DNA from 3 places in the Paenibacillus sophorae genome. Region 1 is predicted to be linked to each of the others. Evidence: predicted binding sites of a transcription regulator. Region 1 holds the regulator's gene; each other region holds the start of a gene.
What was found. The regulator LexA, encoded in region 1, represses DNA repair genes until DNA is damaged. The targets are predictions, from matches to a motif close to CGAACATATGTTCG.
Positions count from the first base shown of each region.

Region 2: a site for LexA is predicted at 4,058-4,071, ahead of KP014_RS25005 (SPL family radical SAM protein). Genes of this name have one in related genera too.
Region 3: a site for LexA is predicted at 5,385-5,398, ahead of KP014_RS15210 (YhjD family protein). Genes of this name have one in related genera too.

Region 1 is NZ_CP076607.1:4,054,029-4,061,768, reverse strand. Features, by position in the region: gene glnA (type I glutamate--ammonia ligase) at 1-803, shown strand, start outside; gene KP014_RS19140 (DUF3231 family protein) at 1,199-1,717, shown strand; gene KP014_RS19135 (spore coat protein) at 1,879-2,445, shown strand; gene KP014_RS19130 (L,D-transpeptidase) at 2,509-2,847, opposite strand; gene lexA (transcriptional repressor LexA) at 3,004-3,630, opposite strand; gene yneA (cell division suppressor protein YneA) at 3,807-4,223, shown strand; gene KP014_RS19115 (DUF896 domain-containing protein) at 4,458-4,667, shown strand; gene KP014_RS19110 (hypothetical protein) at 4,722-5,246, shown strand; gene KP014_RS19105 (HAD family hydrolase) at 5,291-6,076, shown strand; gene KP014_RS19100 (FixH family protein) at 6,309-6,728, shown strand; gene metH (methionine synthase) at 6,846-7,740, shown strand, end outside.
Region 2 is NZ_CP076607.1:5,154,032-5,161,771, forward strand. Features, by position in the region: gene hemL (glutamate-1-semialdehyde 2,1-aminomutase) at 1-381, opposite strand, end outside; gene hemB (porphobilinogen synthase) at 413-1,414, opposite strand; gene KP014_RS25000 (aldo/keto reductase) at 1,847-2,833, opposite strand; gene KP014_RS25005 (SPL family radical SAM protein) at 3,051-4,040, opposite strand; gene cobA (uroporphyrinogen-III C-methyltransferase) at 4,252-5,799, opposite strand; gene hemC (hydroxymethylbilane synthase) at 5,809-6,771, opposite strand; gene KP014_RS25020 (precorrin-2 dehydrogenase/sirohydrochlorin ferrochelatase family protein) at 6,776-7,423, opposite strand; gene ccsA (cytochrome c biogenesis protein CcsA) at 7,430-7,740, opposite strand, start outside.
Region 3 is NZ_CP076607.1:3,231,440-3,239,179, forward strand. Features, by position in the region: gene KP014_RS15185 (Na+/H+ antiporter) at 1-1,749, shown strand, start outside; gene KP014_RS15190 (GNAT family N-acetyltransferase) at 1,752-2,267, shown strand; gene KP014_RS15195 (threonine/serine exporter family protein) at 2,407-2,829, opposite strand; gene KP014_RS15200 (threonine/serine exporter family protein) at 2,853-3,614, opposite strand; gene KP014_RS15205 (DNA polymerase IV) at 3,699-4,967, opposite strand; gene KP014_RS15210 (YhjD family protein) at 4,964-5,362, opposite strand; gene KP014_RS15215 (response regulator) at 5,483-7,114, opposite strand; gene KP014_RS15220 (sensor histidine kinase) at 7,117-7,740, opposite strand, start outside.

The DNA of each region.
Region 1 (7,740 bases):
AGATGGGCTTCGAAATCGAAGCTTCACACCATGAGGTCGCGTATGGCCAGCATGAAATCGACTTTAAGTATGCTGATGCGATCAAGGCAGCCGACCAGATCCAGACGTTCAAGCTGGTAGTGAAGACGGTAGCCCGCCAGCATGGGCTGCATGCCACATTTATGCCTAAGCCTATGTTCGGTATGAACGGCTCGGGTATGCACTGCCACCAATCGCTGTTTAAAGGCAGCGAGAACACCTTCTACGAAGAAAAAGATGAGCTTGGTCTCAGCGATACTGCGCGCAGCTATATGGCAGGCCTGCTGAAGCATGCGCGTGCGCTTGCCGCAATCACGAACCCTACGGTGAACTCGTACAAGCGCCTGGTTCCAGGATATGAAGCCCCTTGCTATGTTGCCTGGTCGGCTAGCAACCGCAGCCCGATGATCCGTATTCCGGCTTCCAGAGGACTCAGCACGCGCATTGAAGTCCGGAACCCGGACCCGGCAGCCAATCCTTACCTCGCGTTGGCGGTTATGCTGAAAGCAGGTCTGGATGGCATCAAGCGGCAGCTTGACCTTCCTGCTCCTATTGACCGCAACATCTACATTATGTCTGAAGAAGAGCGGATCGAGGAAGGCATCCCGAGTCTGCCAGCGGATCTTAAGGAAGCGTTAGGTGAACTGATCCGCAATCCCGTAATCACTGACGCTCTTGGGGAGCATGCTCTGGCCCATTTCTATGAACTGAAGGAAATCGAGTGGGATATCTATCGCACACAGGTTCATGACTGGGAAAGAAACCAATACATCACGCTGTACTAACACACGAAGCCCTTAGCGCTGTAAGCGCCGGGGGCTTTTTCGATTTTATGGAAATGTTGATTTCCTGTTCGTTGCAGAAAATGTTGATCCCTATGATTCCATTAGTTCTCAAATAACCTCAACTTCTCAAATAACCTCAACAGTTCGTAGTAACAGATGGCCTCAAGAGCATTTCCTTCCGCACACCAGAAAATCTCCCTTGCCTGTTTCTTTATGGCTTTGCCCCCTCTACATAGCAAATGCTGCCTTCTTTATCACCCCTGGCTTTCAGATGAAACAATTACTATTTCCGTTTAAATTAGAAGAATTAAGATCCAAAAGCTGCATTACATTTATTTTTGAATTACCGAGCATAATAACGAAGGTATGATATTAAAGAAAAGGGAGGATTCTTAATGGGAATTTTAAGTGGTAACTCAAAGGATGAACCCATGCATTATGGTGAGATTTATAGTGTATGGCAGAGTTCTATGGTAGCGAAGGGTACAGTATCTTTTTATCGGGCATATTTAAATCACGCCGGAGATAAAGACTTAAAGAAAATACTGGGCGATCTTATCGATCAGGCAGAGCTGGAAATTAGCGAATGTGATAAATTGCTTTTGGATAACGGAATTGCTACCGGCCCGGTTATGCCTGAAAGATCTCACACTAAACTCGAGGATATTCCTGTCGGTGCAAGATTTACAGATCCTGAAATTGCCGCAAAAATTGCTGCAGATAATGCAGCCGGATTAGTCGCTTGCAGTCAAATAATGGGACAAAGCATCAGAGAAGATATTGGCGCTTTATTCGCCAAATACCATCTCACCAAAGCGGCCCTGGGTGCTCGAATTTTAAAAATGAACAAGGAAAAGGGTTGGCTTATTCCTCCCCCTCTGCAAGTGAAGCGGCCTGAGCTGGTTAAAGCTTAAAAATGAATATTCCCGTTCCAGAATCCCATCTTTTTATTGAAGTACACTAGTTTCATTGCCTGTTGATTTGATGACGACTGCCTCTAACGTTACGGGTAGAAAGCCCTCGATCTGTCCATTCAAAAGTAAATTTATCTACCCTGAAAAAGGAGATGTTTTTTATGCCATTAGGCTCACATGAAGCCCACGAATTAAATGAACTTCTGCTTAGCTGTACGAACTCAATTCAGAATATGGCGTTGTTTCTGAGTCAGGCGAAAGACCCTGAACTCAAAGATATGATCGCCCGTCATTACGCGGTCCATGTGCAGGATTACAATATGAAGGTGGAATTTGCGAACCAGTCATTCTCGCAGGATACACTGAATGTTCCTGCCCTTCAGATGAGCACCGGAATCTCCATGTCTACAAGCCAGTACCCGCCGCTCGAGCCCAAAGTTCAGCTTCAACAGTTGGATGACCGCGCAATTGCAACTTCATATTTGCTAACCTTAAAGCGCGCCGGACGCGAGTATGCCTATTCCGCATTTGAATGCTCCACGCCTCAGCTGCGCACTTTTCTGGAGGATGCCTTCCGGATGTGTTCTCATCAGGCATTTGAAGTATGGCAGTACATGGCCCGTAAGGGAGAGTATCCCGTAATTATGGCTTCCAACGAAGCGATAAATGCCATGCAGCAGATTTATCAATCCGTTCCGGAGCAACAGCCGGGCAAATTGTATAATTAATACCAAGAGGATGTCCATTTTTCATCCATAATAGAACCGCCGTATCAGCAGTTCTATTAAAAATTATTGCCGGATGGTAACCCTCGTATGAAGCGGGACGATCCGGGCCAGCTCGAGAACGGCGGCATTATGCATCCGGATGCATCCGTGCGAAACCTGATGACCGATAGACGCGGGATTATTGGTTCCATGAATGCCGTAATGGGGCTTGGAAAGTCCCATCCAGAATGCACCGAATGGTCCGCCTGGATTTGCCTGCTTATTAACGATAGTATATTCGCCCTCGGGTGTCTGGGTCAGCATTTTTCCGATCCCTACGGGGAAGCCCCGAACGACTTTATCGTTATCCAGAAGATACAGCATGCGCTGGGATAAATCGACAATGATCCGATAATTAGGCATATGATCAGCACTCCTTTACGGTATAAAATATGCAGGGAGTGCATATGCCGTTCGAATTTCGCTGAATATCGAAGTGATGCGCAATAAGCTATGCAGTAATATACGTAAAAAGGGCGGACCCGGTAAGCGGGGCCGCCTTTCAAATGTGCACAGCTATTAATGGATGTCTCGGAACAATCCAATTACCTTACCCAAAATACTCACTCGGTTAAGCCGGAGCGGCTCATAGGCCGGATTTTCAGGCTGCAGGCGAATATGATCGCGCTCCTTATAGAAGGTCTTGACGGTGGCTTCATCGTCTTCCGTCATAGCGACCACGATATCACCGTTATCGGCGGTCTGCTGCTGGCGGACTATGACGTAATCTCCGTTCATGATGCCGGCTTCGATCATGCTGTCGCCCATAACGGAAAGCATGAAGACCTTGTTATCTCCAACGTAATGGGTGGGAAGGGGGAAATAATCTTCAATATTCTCTGTAGCTGTGATAGGTACACCCGCAGTCACCTTGCCAACAACCGGCACTCGGGCAACGGTCTGTACGAACTGATGGACATTTTCGGAGTCTTCCTGACCCAGCAGTTCAATAGCACGCGGTTTCGTGGGATCACGGCGGATAAGCCCTTTCTTCTCCAGTCGGTCAAGATGCCCGTGTACGGTAGAACTGGATGCCAGGCCGACCGCTTCTCCAATTTCCCGGACGGAAGGCGGATACCCCTTGCTGCGAACTTCGTTACGTATAAATTCCAGGATCGCCAGCTGGCGACTCGAAATCTTTGACATTGGAATACACCCCATCTAGTAATGTTTGGGAAAATTATAACATAGAACTGCCGTTCGCACAAACATAAGTTCTAAAATAAAAGGGAACAATCGTTCGAAAAACCTCTTGATCGAAACACATGTTCGTGCTATATTAATTTTACAAGTAAGAACAAGTGTTTGGAGGTTGATGATAGATGTTGAAATATAGTACATACCACAGCATTTATAATGAGACACCGGGGGCAGCCTCGGCGTGCCGGAGTTCTGTTTCTGACCATATGAACCCATCTGTAATTAACACTAAAGCGCTCATCAAGAAAGCCCGTATCGTATTGAAACAGCAAGCAGTTTTTAAGCTGATGATTGTGCTCCTTCTAATTATTTCAGGATTTACCGTGGTAAGCCAGGTGTTTGCCAGTTCGGCATCTTCGCTGCAGCAGGAGAAGCGGATTGTAGTGGAGCCCGGCGATACACTTTGGAGTATAGCTCTTAAGAATAAATCTTCCGATATGAAAACTATCGTATATGTTGATGCTATTAAACGACATAATAATTTGAACGGTTCCGATATTCAGGCTGGAGATATATTGTCAATTCCCATATACAAATGAGCATTTGAATAAATCCTTTAGTGCTTTGAAGCAAATATAGCAAAGTGCTGAAATAACAGTATAGAAGGATGTCAGGTCTATTGCAGTACAAATGAGCTTTCAGGGGAGTCGCCTTGACAAGCTCTTTTTCTCATGGCAAAGTTAGAATGAATTTAGAGCTGTTCTACCGGTTCCGTTAACTTACAGCTAACGCCGATATGAACAATAATCATGCACTAATTAGGAGGAAAGATCATGAACATAGATGAACTGGTTAATCGCATTAATGAGCTGGCGCGCAAGCAAAAGAGCGTCGGACTTAATGAAGAGGAATTGGCTGAACGCGCCAAGCTTCGGGAGATATACCTTGGCAATGTACGCCGCAATTTCCGCGCTCAATTGGAGTCGATTGAAATTGTGGATGACAAAGGAAATGAACGAGACGGCAACAGAAACCTTCATTAATCAAGCCGAAGCCGTCTTTTCATAGATATTTCAGGAAGACTAGGGGGAAATGAAATGGCCCGTTCTTGGGAAAGAATGGTTCAACGCAACACGCAGCAGATCAACAAGAGAAGAAAAAAAGAGGGTAAGGATTCCATCAATTCTTCATCCAAGGCCGGCCAAACCGACGTCTACAAGGGACGCAATATTGTTTTCCCTGTACTGCTTGCGGCACTGGGGGCTCTTTATTGGATCATCGGCCAGTTCGATACATCTTCTGCGAATCAAAACAGCCTGGTAATGAATTGGGTTGGCGTCGTGCTTTATTTTGCACTGGCGGCAATGATCTTTTTCCGTCGTCCTTATTTGAAAGTTGAACGCGCACGGGTATCCACTTTCAAATTTAACCGCCAAAGGTTCCTGGAAGCAACGGACATTGAGAAAATTATCATATCCCGCCGCTCCATTAGCATTAAGCCCAAAGCTAAACGGGGGCATTGGATTTTCTCCCGGTTGATTAACCGCTACGACACGGCTGTTATGGGCGAGCGGATGGAACGTTTTGGTCAGATAAACCATATTCCGGTGGAGCGCGAATAGATTGAACAGCAATTGCAAGTTTATTATAGAGAGGGAGTAAAGGAATGCCGATAGCCGCCGTACTGTTTGATTTGGATGATACTCTTCTATGGGATGAGCGAAGCATTGAGGAAGCTTTTGAATACGCCTGCAAAGCGGCGGGCGAAGCCGTGGACCCGAAGGAATTGGAAGCTGCGGTCAGACGGGAGGCGAGAATTCTCTATGAGTCTTACGAGACCTTTCCTTTTACGCAGATGATCGGAATTAACCCGTTTGAAGCGCTGTGGGCGAATTTTACAGCCGGAGAGCAAGAGCAGTTCCGGAAGCTGGAGGAGCTTGCTCCAAATTACCGGAAGGAATCCTGGCGCCGCGGACTTGCGGCTGTGGGAATAGACGATGAGAGCCTGGCGGAGACACTTGCTGCGCGCTTTGCCTCGGAACGCCGCAGCCGTCCTTACATGTATGAAGAGACGCTGGAAGTTCTGGCTGCGCTTCGCGGGCAGGTAAAGCTGCTGCTGCTGACCAACGGCTGTCCGGCCCTACAGCAGGAGAAGCTGGATGGCGTACCTGAGCTGATTCCTTTCTTTGATCATATTGTCATTTCCGGGACATTTGGGAAGGGCAAGCCGGACGTGGCGATTTTTGAGCATGCGCTGAAGCGCCTGGATATTGCACCAGAGCAGGGAATTATGGTCGGAGACAAGCTTACGACTGACATTCGCGGCGGTTTGGCTGCAGGACTTACTACGGTATGGATCAATCGCACCGGCAAACCATCCGACCCGGAAATTACCCCTCATTATGAAATCAAGCATTTGTCGGAGCTGCTTCCTTTGGTTCAAAGTCTCTAACCTTATATCATTCTTTTCGTGACCGGTATCCTGCATGACAGGGTATCGGTCTTTTATATGGAATATTAAACCGAATGTGTGACAAATATCTCATTTCTATAGAAAACGGCGTATCATTGGCTACCAAAGACGGTCATTCCATGTATAATAAGAGAGGCAGACTTAACGTAAGAATAACGTAAGATGTAATCAACAAACCGTACGACTCAGAGGCTATCCGGGAGGGCTGCATATGCTGAGACCATTCGCAAAATGGGTTCTATTGTTCCTGTTAATTGCCGGAGCACTCACAGGCTGTTCTTCTGGGAAAAACAATCATTCCGGTATGAATATGTCAAAGATGTCAATGGAGCCGATCAAGGTCGAGCTCTCGTGGAGTCCGCCAGCGGCGACGGTTAATCAAGAAATCACCTTTGAAGCCAGAGTGACTCAGGGTGGCGAGCCAGTGGACGATGCCAAGGAAGTACGGTTTGAAATTGTAAATACTGCTGATGCGGCAAAAAAACTTGAGCTAACAGGGAAGCCGGTCGGCGAAGGGAATTATACGGCTGAAGGGATGCTGGCAGAGGCGGGAAGCTATAGTGTGACCTCGCATGTAACTGCGCGAACGCAGCACTCGATGCCGACAAAATCATTGACCGTAGAGCCGTAGTCAATGCCGGGTAACCGGCTGGAAATAAGACAAGATTGCAGGAGTGAGACGGGAGACTTTCCGAATTCCCCTTATTCTGCTAAACTTACTCTAAAGTTTTACTGGAGGGATTGGAAAGTGGCTAAACCTACACTTGCAGAGGCGCTGGAGCAGCGCATTCTGATTTTTGACGGTGCCATGGGCACTATGATACAGCAGGTTCCTCTGACCGGGGAGGATTTTGGCGGGGATGAGCTTGAGGGCTGCAACGAGATGCTCGTGCTGACCAGACCCGAAGTTATTCGAAATATTCATGAAGCTTACCTGGAAGCCGGAGCCGATCTGATTGAAACGAACACGTTCGGGGCGACCTCGGTCGTGCTTGCGGATTATGATATTCCTCAAAGAGCGCGCGAAATCAACCTCGTCGCAGCGGCGATCGCCAGGGAAGCTGTCGATAAGTACGATTCCCCGGACCGTCCGCGTTATGTGGTGGGCGCAATGGGGCCGACCACCAAGACGCTGTCCGTTACGGGCGGATTAACGTTCAGCCAACTGACGGAAAGCTATGAGGAGCAGGCGATTGCCCTGATCGAAGGCGGCGTGGATGCCCTGCTGCTCGAAACATCACAGGATACCCTGAATGTAAAAGCTGGCAGCATCGGCATCCGAAACGCTTTTGAGAAGACCGGAGTCACCCTCCCGATTATGATATCAGGCACGATTGAGCCGATGGGCACGACGCTGGCCGGTCAGAATATTGAGGCCTTCTATATCTCTTTGGAGCATTTGAAGCCAATCTCAGTCGGTCTTAACTGTGCGACCGGACCGGAATTCATGCGCGACCATATCCGTTCTTTGTCCGCGATAGCCAGCACGGCGGTCAGTTGCTATCCGAATGCGGGTCTGCCGGATGAGAACGGCAGCTACCATGAGTCGCCGGAGTCGCTGGCCCGCAAGGTCGCAGCTTTCGCTGAGAAGGGCTGGCTCAACATTGCTGGCGGCTGCTGCGGCACGACGCCGGCGCATATCC
Region 2 (7,740 bases), 1.1 Mb from region 1:
CGCTTCCGTGCCGGAGTTGACCATTCGGACAATGTCCACGGACTCGACGCGCTCCACAACCGTCTTGGCCATTTCCGTCTCGAGCAGCGTGGGCGCACCAAAGCTCGTTCCTCTGACCGCCGTTTCCTGCAGCGCTTTGACCACTTCCGGATGGGCGTGACCCATAATGAGCGGTCCCCAGGAGCAGACATAATCGATAAAGCTGTTGCCGTCGATATCATAGATCCGGGAGCCTTCCCCGCGTTCCACATACACCGGGGTCAAGCCGACCGACCTGAACGCCCGAACCGGGCTGTTCACCCCGCCGGGAATGTAATGCTTCGCCTCTTCAAAGGCTGCCCGGGAAGCTTCCTCTCTCCGGGTGATATTTTCCTTACCCACTCCTAATTCCTCCTGTCTTGGAAACTGCCCTCTATTCTCCGCGCAGCCAGCGGACCGCGTCCTTCGAGTGGTACGTTATGATGGTATCGGCCCCTGCACGCTTCAGTCCTGTCAGAAGCTCCAGTACAATCGCTTTCTCGTTGATCCAGCCCTGCTGCGCAGCCGCCTTGACCATCGAGTATTCGCCGCTGACATTGTAGGCGACGAGCGGAAGATCAAACTGCTCGCGGATGACGCGGATAACGTCCATATAAGCGAGCGCGGGCTTCACCATCAGCATGTCGGCGCCTTCCAGCACGTCGCTCTCCGCTTCGCGGATCGCTTCGCGCACATTCGCCGGGTCCATCTGGTAGGTCTTCCGGTCGCCGAACTGCGGCGCCGAATCCGCCGCCTCCCGGAACGGTCCGTAGAAAGCGGAAGCGTATTTAACCGAATAGGACATGATCGGCACATGCTCGAACCCGGCTTCATCCAGCCCGGCGCGGATCGCCTGCACGAATCCGTCCATCATGTTCGACGGCGCGATGATGTCCGCTCCGGCCTTGGCCTGCGACACCGCCGTACGGGTGAGCAGCTCAAGCGAAGCGTCATTCATCACATCGCCGTGTACGATGCCGTCCACGGTATGGGTATGCACCATGCCGCAGTGGCCGTGGTCCGTGAACTCGCACAGGCAGGTATCGGCGACAACAAGCAGTTCGGGATACCACTCTTTAATCAGGCGCGTCGCCTCCTGCACGATTCCGTTCTCGTCAAAGCCTGAAGAGCCGACGGCGTCCTTCGTCTCGGGGATGCCGAACAGCAGAACCGCTGGGATGCCGAGGGAGACAATTTCATCCACCTCCTCCTTCAGCGTGTCAAGCGAGAAATGGTAGACGCCCGGCATAGAAGCGATCTCTCTTTTAATTCCGGTTCCATATGTAACAAATATCGGCTGTATTAAATCCAGCGGATTCAGCACCGTCTCGCGCACCATTCCGCGAATACCGGCGGAAGCGCGCAAGCGGCGATGCCGCACAATCGGAAAGGCCATTCAACTTCCTCCCAAAATGAAAAATATAAATCCAAAGCTGCGGGCACGGCTCTTATTGTAAGAACTGCCGGCCAAGTTTAAAATGAGCCGCTCCTGCACTTATTGTAAGCAAATTCCCTGCGGCCATCCGCTGCACGCGGAAGAAATGGCATCAAGGGGTGCGTACCGTCCTTACCGAGGCCCAGTACAGCAGGATTCACTCCCTTAAAACAGCAAGAAACCCCGGCAGGCCGCCTCCCTCGCAGGCAGCGCCTTGGCGCTCCCAAAAGGCAACAGCCGGCTAGGGTTGGGTTCGCCAAGGCGGCATCCTATCCGAAGGACCGCGCAAATGAGCCTGTCCATTCACCGTTTCATGCATATTATTGGCAATGTCTTTGTTAAGTATATCACACGAACAGCTGTGATTCTTATATTAATTCGATGAATGCGGCGTTATTTATCGATGACTTTCATTGAAGCTTCAGGATACCGGTATCCGGCTGCCACCCCTAGGGGTGCAGCTTCGTCGATCCGGCTCAGCTCTTCCTTGCTAAGTGTTACATCAAGCGCACCGGCGTTCTCTTCCAGGTAGGATCTCCGCTTGGTCCCGGGAATCGGCACGATGTCGTCTCCGCGGCTTAGCAGCCAGGACAGCGCCAGTTGAGAGGACGAACAGCCTTTTTCCTTGGCGATCTCATGGATACGTTCGACCAGATCAAGGTTCTTGCGGAAGTTGTCTCCTTGGAATCTCGGAGAGAATCTCCGGTAGTCGCTCTCTTCCAGGTCGTCGAAAGATTTGATCTGACCGGTCAAAAATCCTCTTCCGAGCGGACTGTACGCCACAAAGCCGATGCCGAGTTCCCGGCAGAGCGGAAGAATCTCATCCTCTACCTCCCGGCTCCACAGCGAATATTCCGTCTGCAGCGCGGCGATCGGATGAACGGCGTGCGCTTTGGCTATCGTCCGGGGCGACGCCTCGGACAAGCCGAGAAACCGAACCTTGCCGGCTTGGACAAGATCGGCCATCGCGCCGACCGTTTCTTCAATCGGAGTATTGGGATCAACCCGGTGCTGATAATAGAGATCGATATGATCGACACCAAGACGCTGCAGGCTGGCGTCACAAGCTTGCTTCACATACTCGGGCCGGCCGTTTATTCCGAGCGGCGTTCCGTCAGCCGCGCGGACATTGCCGAATTTCGTGGCCAGAATAACGTCGTCCCGTCGTCCCTTAATCGCCCGACCGACCAGTTCCTCATTTCTGCCGACTCCATACATATCCGCCGTATCAAGGAATGTAAGGCCCATCTCAATCGCCCGGTGAATCGTGCGGATGGATTCATCTTCGTCGAGGCTGCCGTAGAATTCGGACATGCCCATACATCCGAGACCGAGAGCGGAAACCTCAAGACCGGATTTGCCCAATTTGCGTTTCTTCATGCCAATCCCTCATCTCTATAATTAATGTCCAAGCGTTATCTAGCCCTTTAATTTTACCGCAGCCTGCGAGTAAAAACATCTTTACCACTTATGGGCGATTGCCACACCCGTCTCCGATTCGGGGTTGAGCCAATTGCCAAGCCCGTCTCCGATGCGGGGTTCAGTCGATCCGTTCCCGATGCGAAGTCCTGCCGGGTCACCGATCCGCTCCTGCCATTCAAAACGGAAAGGACAGCTGCTCAGCCAGCGGCTCCCCGGCGATTTCGGCCAATCCGGACCGCCCCGGTTCTTCCCCGGTCAGATAACCGCCCCGTGATCCAGTCTTTTCAGACACAGACCGCAACCTTGGAGCGTATTTACGGTGCAGCTCGTCCAGAAGCCGGGACATATTCTCGCGGTATCCCGCTTCAGCATAACCCCCGTCCGCATACAGTCTCCGGTACGGCTCCAGCGTATTCGGGAACTGTTCCCTGAGCGTGCGGAAATACCAGCCTTTCACATCCGGGGAAAGACGCAGCAGCGAAGTCATGACCGATGCCGCTCCCAGGTCCGCCGCCGCGGCGAACAGCGCTTCGAGCTCGCCCGGCTCATCGGTCAGAAACGGAAGAATCGGCGCAATAAATACGCCCATTCTGATTCCCCGTTCCGCGAGCTTTTGAACCGTATCCAGCCTCTTGGACGGCAGCGGCGATCCAGGTTCCAGCCTGCGCGCAAGCCCGTCATTCAGTGTATTGATGCTGATATTAACCGACAAGGAATACATCTTCTCAAGCAGATCCAAGTCTCGCAGGATCAGAGGGGACCGGGTGGTCACCGAGGTCCGGATACCGTACTTGGCCAGCACCAGCAGACATTTTCGGGTCAGCTTCGTTCTGCTCTCTATCGGCTGATAAGGATCGGTCGCGGTTCCGATCATGACCTCGCCCACTTCGTTTCTCATCGCTTCAAGATCGTACTTGAATTTGCGGGCCAGACCTGAAAGTTGCGCCTCCAGCGCTTCCGCCGCGTTCGTCTTGAGCATGATATGATTCTGGAACTCGTCATCCGCCTTTTTATCGATGAATCCCTGAAACCCTCTGGCAAAACAGAAGCTGCAGCCATGTGCGCACCCCCGGTACGGATTGACCGACCAGCCGAAAGGCATCCGTTCCTCTTTCACACGCGTCATTCCCGTCTTCGATGTTACCGGTTCGTATGTCTTCGGCATTCTCAACCCTCCACATAAGAACATTTGTTCCTATATAATAACACATCCGAAGGATTTAATACAAGGAAGTCAAGACAAACAAGCACAGGCCGGTATCAACGTCAAACAGCCCGGCGCTCGCTATGGGCCGGACTGTTCTAAACAGGGATTGTTCATTTTCTTGATTTTACATGACCGGATTGGACGCTATTGCCACTCCCGGCATCCCCTTTTACCGGTTCTTTGTTTGTTCATTCCAGCGGCACAGCTCATGCACCAGCGAGTCGATTGTGGCCTCCTCCGCCAGCAATCCGGGAATCAGCCCGGCTTCCACTGCCGTCTGCTGCGTGAGCGGACCGATGCAGGCCATCTTGACCTTCTCCAGCAGAGGCAGCGGGTCCGTTAGTCCCATCCTTTTCAGGATATCGAGGAAATTGCGCACGGTGGAGGAACTGGTAAAGGTAACGGCATGTATCCGTCCTTCCTCCAGCAGCTTCATGAGCTCCTCGTCATCCTCGCCGGTAACGATCGTCTCGTACGTATCGATCTCCGTGACCGCAAGCCCAAGCTCAGTCAGCTTCTGCGGAAGCCAGTCCCTTGCCAGATCGCCGCGCGGCAGCAGCGCCTTCTGTCCCGTCAGCAGCCGGTCGCCGTAAGCTTCGATCAATCCTTCCGCCTGGAACCTTGCCGGCAGTACTTCCGCCACAAGGCCGCGCTGGGCGAGCGCTTCGGCAGTCGCGGAACCGACGGCGGCGATACGGGCGCGGGACAAACCGCGAATATCCGCTTTTAGCTCCGCCAGATGGCGGAAGAAGAACTCCACTCCGTTTACGCTCGTGAAAAACACCCAGTCATATTCCGGAAGCTTCGCCAGCGCCGAGGCAATCTCCTCTCTTTTCTCCGCACTCTCCGGCATTACCGTCTCGATAACCGGGAATTCGTAAGGCTCACCGCCCAGTTCCTCAATCCGGTCCACGAGTTCACTGGCCTGGCTGCGCGCCCGGGTAACAACGATCCGCTTGCCGAACAGCGGCAGCTCCTCGGCCCATTTCAGCTCCTCCCGCTGCTTCACGACATCCCCGACGACGATAACAGCCGGCGACCCGAAATTCGCCGCCTTCACTTTCTCTTCAATATCGGCGAGCGTGCCAATCAGCGTCTCCTGCTCCGCGCGCGTCCCCCAACGCACCAGCGCCACTGGCGTCTCCGGCGAACGGCCGTGCTTGATCAGATTTCCGCTGATATAGCCGATTTTGGCGACTCCCATCAAAAAGACAAGCGTGCCCGTAGCATTCGTCACTTTATCCCAATGAATCGAGCGATCCAGCTTGTCCGGACTTTCGTGTCCGGTAATAATCGACAGGGAAGAAGCGTAATCGCGGTGGGTAACCGGGATGCCCGCATATGCCGGCACGCTGATCGCTGACGTGATGCCCGGTACGATCTCGTAGGAAATGCCGTTTCTGCGCAGCAGCTCCGCTTCCTCGCCCACCCGGCCAAAGATAGTCGGATCGCCACCTTTTAATCTCACCACCGTCTTGCCCTGAAGCGCCAGATCGACGAGCAGCTGATTAATTTCCTCCTGCTTCATTGTGTGCCGGTCCGGAAGCTTGCCCACATAAATTTTCTCTCCGCCGGATGGCATCCATTTCAGCAGCCTGGGACTTGCCAGCCGGTCGTAGACCAGCACATCCGCTTTTTTGATACACTCCATGCCTTTAATCGTGATGAGCTTGGCATCCCCGGGACCCGCGCCCACCAAATACACTTTGCCTGCCATTCTCTCTCCTCAACCCCTTACCTGTGCCAAAATCATCTCCGCTCCCTTGGCGATCAACCGTCTCGCCGCCTCTTCGCCCACCTGAACCGGATCGGTGCCAGTGCAGCTCTCTTTTAATATCACGGCTCCGTCCGGCGTTCCGACCATACCGGTAAGCGTGATGCTTCGGCTGCCCGCCGCCTTCTCCGCGCTATCCTCTCCGATGCTCTCAAGTGTGGCAAAAGCGCCAATCGGCACCTGGCAGCCGCCGTTCAGTACGCCGAGAAAGCGGCGTTCTGCAGCGACCGTGAGCGCAGTCTCTTCATCATTATACAATGAAAGCAGCCGCCGCAGCTCGCTATCCTCTTCACGGCATTCGATACCCAGCGCTCCCTGCCCTACAGCGGGCAGACATTCCTCGGGCCGCAGGTAAGCCGTCACACGGTCCTGCCAGCCCATACGGGTCAGGCCAGCCGCCGCCAGCAAAATCGCATCGTACTCGCCGCTCGCAAGCTTCCGCAGCCTGGAGTCGATGTTGCCGCGCACCGGTTCGATTACGAGATCCGGCCGCAGCGCCGCCAGCTGGCTGGAACGGCGCAGACTGCTTGTGCCTACCCGCGCTCCCGAAGGAAGATCGGCTAGCCCCAAGCCGCTGCGGGTAATTAGGCAGTCTCTCGGATCGACACGCCGGGGAACCGCGCCGTTAACCAGACCTGCTGGCAGCTCGGAGGGCATATCCTTCATGCTGTGCACAGCCATGTCGATCTCCCGTTCCAGCATAGCCTGCTCGATTTCCTTGACGAACAGCCCTTTGCCTCCCACCTTGGACAGCGTAACATCAAGGATGCGGTCGCCTTTGGTGACGATTTTTTTCACCTCGAATGTAAAAGGGAACCCATGCTCCGCGCAGAGCCGCTTCAAATCGTCAATGACCTGGCCAGTCTGTGTCAATGCCAGCGCGCTTTGTCTGCTGCCTACAATAATCGTTCGCATTCTTTTATTCCTCCCGATGTTGTGCGATCCAGGTCTCGATTTGTTCCGAATCCCATGCCGTAAAGGCGCCTTCCCTGATTTCGTCCAGCACATTTAATGTCCCGAGCCTCTTCAGCAGACGCTTTCGAACCTCCGGCGACCGTTCCCGCCGTTTGATTTCCTGACGCATTTTATATAAAAAATCCAGATAGTCCTCGTACTCATCACCAAGCGTTTCTTCCAGCAGCTTCGTGATTCTCGCGGCGATGCCGGGACCCGCGCCCGAAGTCGATACCGCCACCGTCAGACGGCCCCGGCGCAGCACGCCCGGCGTGATGAAGCTTCCAGCCTCCGCATGGCTACCTACATTGACCGGCACTCCCAGACTGTCCGCTTCGCGCGCCACTTCCCCGTTAACCGCCGGATCATCGGTTGCCGCATAGACAAGAAAAGCCCCTCGGGCATCCCCGGGAGCATAGGTGCGGCTCAGCCAGACCACTGACGCATTGTCCGTTAGTTCGGCCAGCCGCGGCGTCAGGGCAGGGCTAATAATCGTTACCGCCGCCCCGGCCTCCAGCAGCCCCAGCGTCTTGCGCTCCGCTACCTTCCCTCCTCCGACCACTACACAATGCTTTCCCCTGCAATCCAGCATAATCGGCAAATAAACCGTCATATAATCTCAGCCCCCGCCCCAACGATGAAAATCAGACCACGAATTCAGCAGAAAATTAAGGATGATAAATCCGTAGCCCGAGACCGCCCAGCGCGCCATGACGATTCCGCTGCTCCGGCCTGATCTTTTAAAAATAAGATAGGAAATGTAAATGCCGAGCCCGACAAGCGTGGACAGCACTTTTAAATCCTGAAACAGCGGCAGACGCCCTTCGGAGGCAATCGAGATCCCGGCCACTATAAGCGACACCGCGAGCAGCGGCGTGCCGGCAAGCACAGAGGTGTAAGCATATTTGTCCAGGACTTCCAGACTTGGCA
Region 3 (7,740 bases), 820 kb from region 1:
GCGCTTGGACTGGTATTTGCGACCGTACTGGTGGCGGGTTATGTCATCCACTGGATGATTCCGTCGATACCGATCGCGGCGGCGTTCGCGCTCGCGGCGATATTGTCGCCGACGGATGCGGTCGCTGTAAGCGCTCTGGCTGGCCGGGTCCATCTGCCGAAGAGCATCCACCGCGTGCTGGAAGGCGAGTCGCTGATGAATGACGCATCCGGCCTCGTTGCGTTTAAGTTTGCGGTCGCGGCGGCAGTCACCGGCGTGTTCTCTCTGCCCCAAGCGATTGGCAGTTTTATTCTCATCGCCGCCGGTGGACTGCTTGCCGGAGCCGCGCTGTCCTTTCTGCTGATTCGCTTAAGCGTGTTTATCCGGCGGCTGGGGATGGAGGATGTCACAGTACATGTTCTGCTGCAGATTCTGACCCCGTTCCTGATCTACCTGGTCAGTGAAGAGCTGGGAGTGTCGGGCATCCTGGCCGTGGTGGCTGGCGGCGTCGTTCAGGCCATTGAAAAAGACCGGACCGATTCCCCCCAGTACAAACTCCAGCTCGTATCGGCAAGCATATGGTCGGTGCTGCTGTTCATTCTGAACGGCATGGTATTCCTCATTCTCGGTGTTTCGATTCCGGATGTGGTGTCGGTTATATACCGGGATACGGCTGTCGATAACCTGACGGTGGTCCTATACGTGCTGGCGATCACGGCTCTGCTGATTGTACTGCGTTTCCTCTGGGTGTACTTGATCTGTACAGGGAAATCGCAGTTTAAGAACGGAAGCAAGCCGTCGATGAGGTCGCGGGTGCTTACCTCCGTTTCGGGCGTACGCGGAGCGGTTACCCTGGCCGGCGCTTTCTCCATTCCGCTTGTGCTGGATGACGGCTCGCCGTTTCCTGAGCGTGATCTAATTATTTTTCTGGCTGCTGGCGTCATTCTGACTTCCCTGGTGGTTGCAAGCGTTCTGCTTCCGCTCATCGCCCGCAGAGAGGAAGACAGCCGGGAAGAATCAGAACAGGCGGCAAGATCAAGAATTATGGAGGCCAGCATGGCGATACTCCGCGGGGCGATGGCAGAGGACAGCCGAGTCGCTGCCATTTCGGCTGCTCCAGGACTCCCGGATACGCTGCCGGCGCTGCCGGAAATACAGGATAACCGGCTTATCAACAATCCGGAGGAGGAATACGGCAAGCGGTGCGCACTCAAAGCGCGGTTGACCGGACTGCAGGCCGAGCGGAGGGAGCTGGACGGGCTTATCGCAGGCGGGTCCATTCCTTCAGAGGCGGGACAGGCGATTATGGAGCTTCTGGATCATAAAGAAGCATTCCTGTCCAGAGGACTGGATTCACAGCTCCGACTGTCGCTTGGCAAGCTGGGTCGGCTGTTCTCCGGAATATTCTCGAAATTTCCGCAAGGAGCCGGAGGTTCCGGCGTTCTCCCGGACGGATGCATTCGGGATGCCCGGATCGGGATGTGCCGCGCCGCGATAGACGCCATCCAGGAAGAGATGAACGATGATAACCGGGACGGTTACGGACGCGTGGCTGCCCGCTACGGCTTGATGCTTGACCGTCTGGAAAACGGCCCGGCCGTGAATGTGGCGGAGCAGGAAGGCCGGCAGCTGGAGTGGAAGCTTGAAGCGATCCAGGAGCAGCGCGACGCGGTCCAGCGGATGTATGAGGACGGAACTCTGCGCCGCAGAGCCACAGCCCAATTGCGCTGGTTCGTAGATGAACTGGAAATGTCGATTTGGGAGGATTAGAGATGAACCGCGAAGAGCTGTCTTTCGTTGAGATCGGAGAGGAGCATCTGGCCGAAGCGACGGATATTTATAATTATTATGTGCTGAACACCACCGTGTCGTTTCACACCGACCGGCTGACGGTACAGGATATGAAACGGAACATGCTGACCGGCGATCCCCGTTTTAAATCCTACGCAGTTATGCTGGAAGGAGAGATGCAGGGATATGTATTAATTACCAGGCACAAGAACAAGCAGGCTTATGACGTGACCGGTGAAATCAGCGTGTATCTGAAGCCGGAATGTACAGGCAAAAGATTGGGAGGGCCAACATTGGTCTTTATCGAGCGGACAGCCGCCGAACACGGTTTTCATACGCTGGTGGCCACTGTATGTTCGGAGAATAACCCCAGCCGTTCCTTTTTTGAGAGCAGCGGTTATGAGCAGAGCGCCTACTATAAGGAAATTGGCCGTAAATTCGGCCGCTGGCTTGACATCGTCGTTTATCAAAAAAGAGTCGAGGGCGTAACCGCCTGAAATTTACGGAAGCGCCTGTCCACAACAGTAAGGCCGTCTTTCCCTGGATTCTGATCCAGGAAAAGACGGCCTTGTTGTTTCAGAGCGGACGCCATCAGCAAGGGGCTCCTCTGCTCGCGCTTGGCTTTCCGCGAGAGCTCTAGCTCTTGCTGCGGCGGAACATCTGCCCAAGCACCTCGCTGAGCACAAGTCCCGTGGCGATGGCTCCCGAGAGCAGAAAAGCCTGAACGGCGGCCTGCAGCGCGGTCGTATAATCGTCTTCGACGAACCTGCGCATGGCATCATAGGCGAGGCCGCCCGGAACAAGCGGAATAATGCCGCCTACGCTGAAGATGATGACCGGCATTTTGAAAGACCTGGCAAAAATTTGGCTGACCACCCCAACGACGACCGTGGCGAAGAAGGTGGCCACGACGGATTTCCAGTGGGGATCGAGCAGCAGGTATACCATCCAGCCCAGCATTCCGGAAATTCCGCATTGAAGCAGCGTACGTCTGGGAGTATTAAACAGGATGCAGAACATGGCGGAGGCGATAAAGCTCGTAATAAGCTGCAGAATCATGATAGTTCTCCTCTTAAGTAGGGCTATGAAACGAAGGACAGCACAAGTCCGATCCCGGTTCCGATGGCAAAAGCGGTTAGGAATGCCTCGGCTCCCTTGGACAGTCCCGATATAAGATGCCCGGCCATCAAGTCTCTGACGGCGTTCGTAATCAGCAGTCCCGGAACGAGTGGCATGACGGAGCCGATGATAATCTTATCCGTTTCCGAGCCGATGCCGGCTTGAACGAACAGGAAGGACAGCAGCCCAATCAGAGCAGATGCTGTGAGTTCGGCAAAAAATTTAATCTGGACCAGCCTTTGCAAATAAACCACGGAGGCGTAGCCGAGCCCCGACACGAACAGTGCGGGCAGAGCGTCCCAGAAGCTTCCCTTGAATATGATGGTGAAGCAGCCGCCCGCCAGGGCCGCCGCCATAATCTGGAGCCAGACCGAATAGGCATGCGCCGCATCATCCACCAAGGCCAGCCGCTCGCGCGCCTGCGCCGATGTGATCTGCCGCTGGCTGAGGCAGCGCGAAATGTCGTTGACCTCCGCAACTTTTTGCAGATCGGTCGTACGCTCCTCGATGCGGAACAGCTTGGGCTGTTCCGTCCGGCTGGTCGTAAACATGATGACGGTCGGCGTTACGTAGCTGTGCGCCCCTGGAAATCCGAGAGCAGCGGCCATACGCGTCATCGTATCCTCCACGCGGTAAGTCTCCGCGCCGTTTTGGAGCATGATTTTTCCGGCCAGCAGGCATAAATCTATAATTTCATAGGTTGTCCCCGATTCGGCATTGTTCAAACCTTCTTAATCCTCCCCTTGAATGTTATATATTTGATTGTGCCTGCATCGGGCCAAAAGATCAAGCGCCAAAATATGAATCCGTTATTTGTAATGCCCGCCGATTTTTAGCGACCTGTCCTTTGCTTGCCCTGCATCGGTAAGTGATGAGGCTCTTATAATCGCGTCGCTGCCGTATCGATTTTTTATGCTGTCCGTAGCTTTATCCAGGGCTCTGAGCTTTACCTGATCCTCAAAGAGAGTGAGCTGATAATTCTGATCGTCTACGAGCTGGCTTAAGGTCACACCGACACGGCGCACAGGCATTTGATCCCAATATTTATAAAACAACATTCTTACTGTCTTAATTACGGTGTTGGTATGGTTTGTAGGGTCCTGCATCTTCATTTGACGCGAAAATCCGGTCGGTGATTCATAGGGGCTGCACATGCAACTGACGCTTACAACAGAGCCCATATATCCTTTACGGCGGCAGTCACGGCATACCTCCTCTGTGAGCTCCAGTAAAACTGTATCGACTTCCCATGACTCGGTATAATCTCTGGGTAAAGTCATCATATGGCCGACTGATTTTGGCGGAGTAACAAATGTTCCAGGTTTAACTGGACTATCATCCAGACCGTTCGCCGTCCGCCACATCACCTCTGCATGAATATCCGATTGCTTGCCAAAGCGGGCACGAAATTTATCTTTTAGACGGGGTAGAGGCGTTCTGGCAATATCTCCGATTGTATTTATTCCAAGACGAGTAAAATGTGCGGTCATACGCGAACCGACGCCGAACATTTTATGAACCGGCTGCGGCCACAGAAGGGTTTCGATTTCGGCTTGGGGCAAAGTAAAGATGCCACTTTCATTCTTCTTCGCCCAAATATCCGTTGCGATTTTAGCAAGGATTTTATTGGAGCTTATACCGATCCTCACCCGCACTCCTGTTTGACTCAGAACCTTTTGCTGAATGGTTTTGGCAATCGTTATAGGATCTCCGAAGATGGGCAGACTTGCCGTAATATCCAAAAACTGCTCATCAATACTAAATATTTCAACAAGATCCGTAAACTCCTCATAAATCTTCGTAATCATCAGGGACACATCAATATAATGCTGCATCCGGGGACGAATGACAACGAGATCGGGACATTTATGTAAAGCCTCTCCGAGACGCTCTGCCGTAGTGACTCCATATCCTTTTGCAATGGGGCAGGCCGCTAAAATGATTCCTGATCTGCGCTCAACAGAGCCTGCTACAGCAACGGGCTTATCCTTACATTCCGGGTGATCGGCTTTTTCAACGCTTGCATAGAAGCTTTGACAATCTGCCAGAAATATAATCCGTTCATGTTTCTCACTCAACCTAACCGCCTCCGCATATTCACCAGCATGGTCATTAGTTCTGCCTTAACCAAACTCCGCAGCATCGTGAAATGGTGGATATATCCGCGAACTTTATACTCGACACGAATACCCTGTGAATTCATTTCTGTGTTCAAAATTCGGATACCTTGTGTTCTCATTTTTCTCTTGGTATTCTGCAGCTCGGGATAAATCGCCTGTTCCATTTCTTTCAGGTACATAAGGACATGATTATAAATAATTTTATCCCTGTATTTCTTCAGCTCGTTCATATCTCTTGCCAGCATATCCAGCAAAATCGGCAGTAACGTGTACTCTTTAATGACTTGAAAATCTTCTTCTGTTTCAATTCTTGAATTCATATCCATAATCACACCACCATGAGGAGAACGCATATTCGTATTTTATATTATACACCGAACATCCGTTCGTTATGCAAGAGGGATTTTTTGGATGGATGAGTACCTAGCTCCGCAGCGGCGGGTTACGGTGGGCGATATCCGCGGCAGTCTGGATTAAAGGGCAGGCCATTCCGCAGCGCTCAAATGCTTCTCCTGATATTCGCCCGGAGGCATATGATGAAATTGTTTAAATACATGCGAAAAGTGCTTTACGCTCACGTAACCGACCTTCTCCGAGACATCGTATACTTTCACGGGAGGGTTTGCCTTCAGCAGCTTTGCGGCCTGCTCCATCCGGACCCGGGTCAGAAATTTGATATATGATTCCTGCATCGTTTTGTGAAAGATACTGCTTAAATAGCCCGGAGAGATCCCCATCTTTTCGGCGAGCAGGGCAAGGCTTAAAGGCTCCGCATAATGGGAGTAGATATAAGTTCTGACCCGGCTGACGATGTCCTGTTCATTTTCGTGTACAGGCTCCTCTTTGCCGCCTTTGGTCAGGCGATGAAATATTTCCTGAAACAGCCCGAGCACGGCTTGGATGGATAGCTCGGACGGATTCCGATGCATCTGCTGGAGATGGTGATAGGCGCTTTCCAGAAATCCGCCCTGGCGTTCCAAAGGCCCGTTCGCAAGCTGCCTTAGCAGATAGAGCCCGAACTTCATGACATGAACGGAGCTAATATGCGGCAGACTTTCAAAAAAACGCTTCACCGCCATTAAAAAAGCTGCCTCATTCCGATCCGGGATGGCAAATTGCAACGAGCTTAACGTTTGCTCGAGAATGGCAAGACGCTGAAGCTGAACGTCCTCATTCCACCCATTGAACAGGGAAGGTTCTTCCATGAACAAGCGATGATTAAGGGTCTCGGTCGCTTTGGCATGGGAGTATTGCAGATGAAACAGCTCGGATTCAAAGGTTCCGAGGGCGCCGGAGACGGTAATTCCGGTATTGGCAAGCATCGCGGAAGAGACCTTCCCATAGAGCGAACGGCATTTATGCTCAATATCGTTCTTGTCTTCACCCGTTACCAGCACGCAGGTGTGCTGATCTTCGTCCAGGAAGACAAATCCCGAGCCGCTTGCTTCGGACAGCTCGCCCGTCATCTGATTGAGAATAAAGCGAAAGACGGAAATGTCGCCATAGGGTATCCCTTTTTGGGCTAGCCGGTCTTCATCCAGATCCAGCACCATAATCAGACCTTCGGTTTCAATCAGCTGCACTTTCAGGCGGAAGACCAGGGGATACAGGGCCTTGATCTCCACGCTGTCGTCGCTCACCAGGGACTTCAGGAATTGTCTGACGACCTGCGTCTGGCTCTCCTTGGAGACCTTTCCCATAGCCAAAGCGGCAAGCTCTTCATGAAATTTGCGGTCCAGCTGAGCGGTAACCTTCGCCAGGGCTTCGGCCAATTCATCATGGACTACGGGCTTCAGCAAATAATTCTGTACCCCGAAGCGGAGAGCATCCCGGGCCAGCGAGAATTCATCAAAGCCGGACAGAATCAGGATAATGGGCGGATTCTCTGATTGGGACAGCCGTCTGCACAGCTCCAGTCCGTCAACGACAGGCATTTTAATATCGGTAATGACCAGATGGACCCGCACATCCTGAAGCATATCCCAGGCTTCCTGTCCGTCCATGGCTTCCCCCGCAACCTCCCAATCCGGATGATTGGAGGCGATATGCAATCTCAAATATTCGCGTACGAGCGGTTCATCATCCACAAGCAGCACTTTATACATTCTCATCGCTCCTTCCCAAATCCGGTATCCGGCAAAAGAACAGATACGGCGGTTCCCTGTCCCTGCACGCTGTCCACCTTAATTCCATAACCGAAACCGTATTTTAATTTAATCCGTTTATTCACGTTAAGCAGGCCGATGCCGGTTCCTGTCCGGGCGCCGTCTGAGTCCGGATCTCCGGCAGACTGATTGTCCGAAGGGGCCTGCTCCAGCTTGCCGCGAAGCTCCAGCAGCGTTTCCGGGCTCATGCCTTGCCCGCTGTCCCGGATCGTGAACAGAACCTCGCCGCGCGCGGTCTTTTCGCCGGAAATAAGGATGCTGGTCTGTTCGCGTTTGGCTTCGCAGCCGTGAATCACCGCATTCTCGACGATTGGCTGAAACAGCAGGGCGGGAATGGGCATGTCGTACAAAGCGGGATCGACCCTCAGTTCATACTCCAGTCTGCCTTCGTAGCGGCTGCTTTGGATGCTTAAATAAGCTTTCAGGAGATCCAGTTCCTTTTGCAGCGGGATGTCTTTATCCATTTGGGTCATGCTGCGGAGCATGCTGCTTAATTTATGGAGATGGTCGATGGCCTTGTCCTGCTTGCCTGTCTGCATCTGCATCGATATCATATTCAGCGTGTT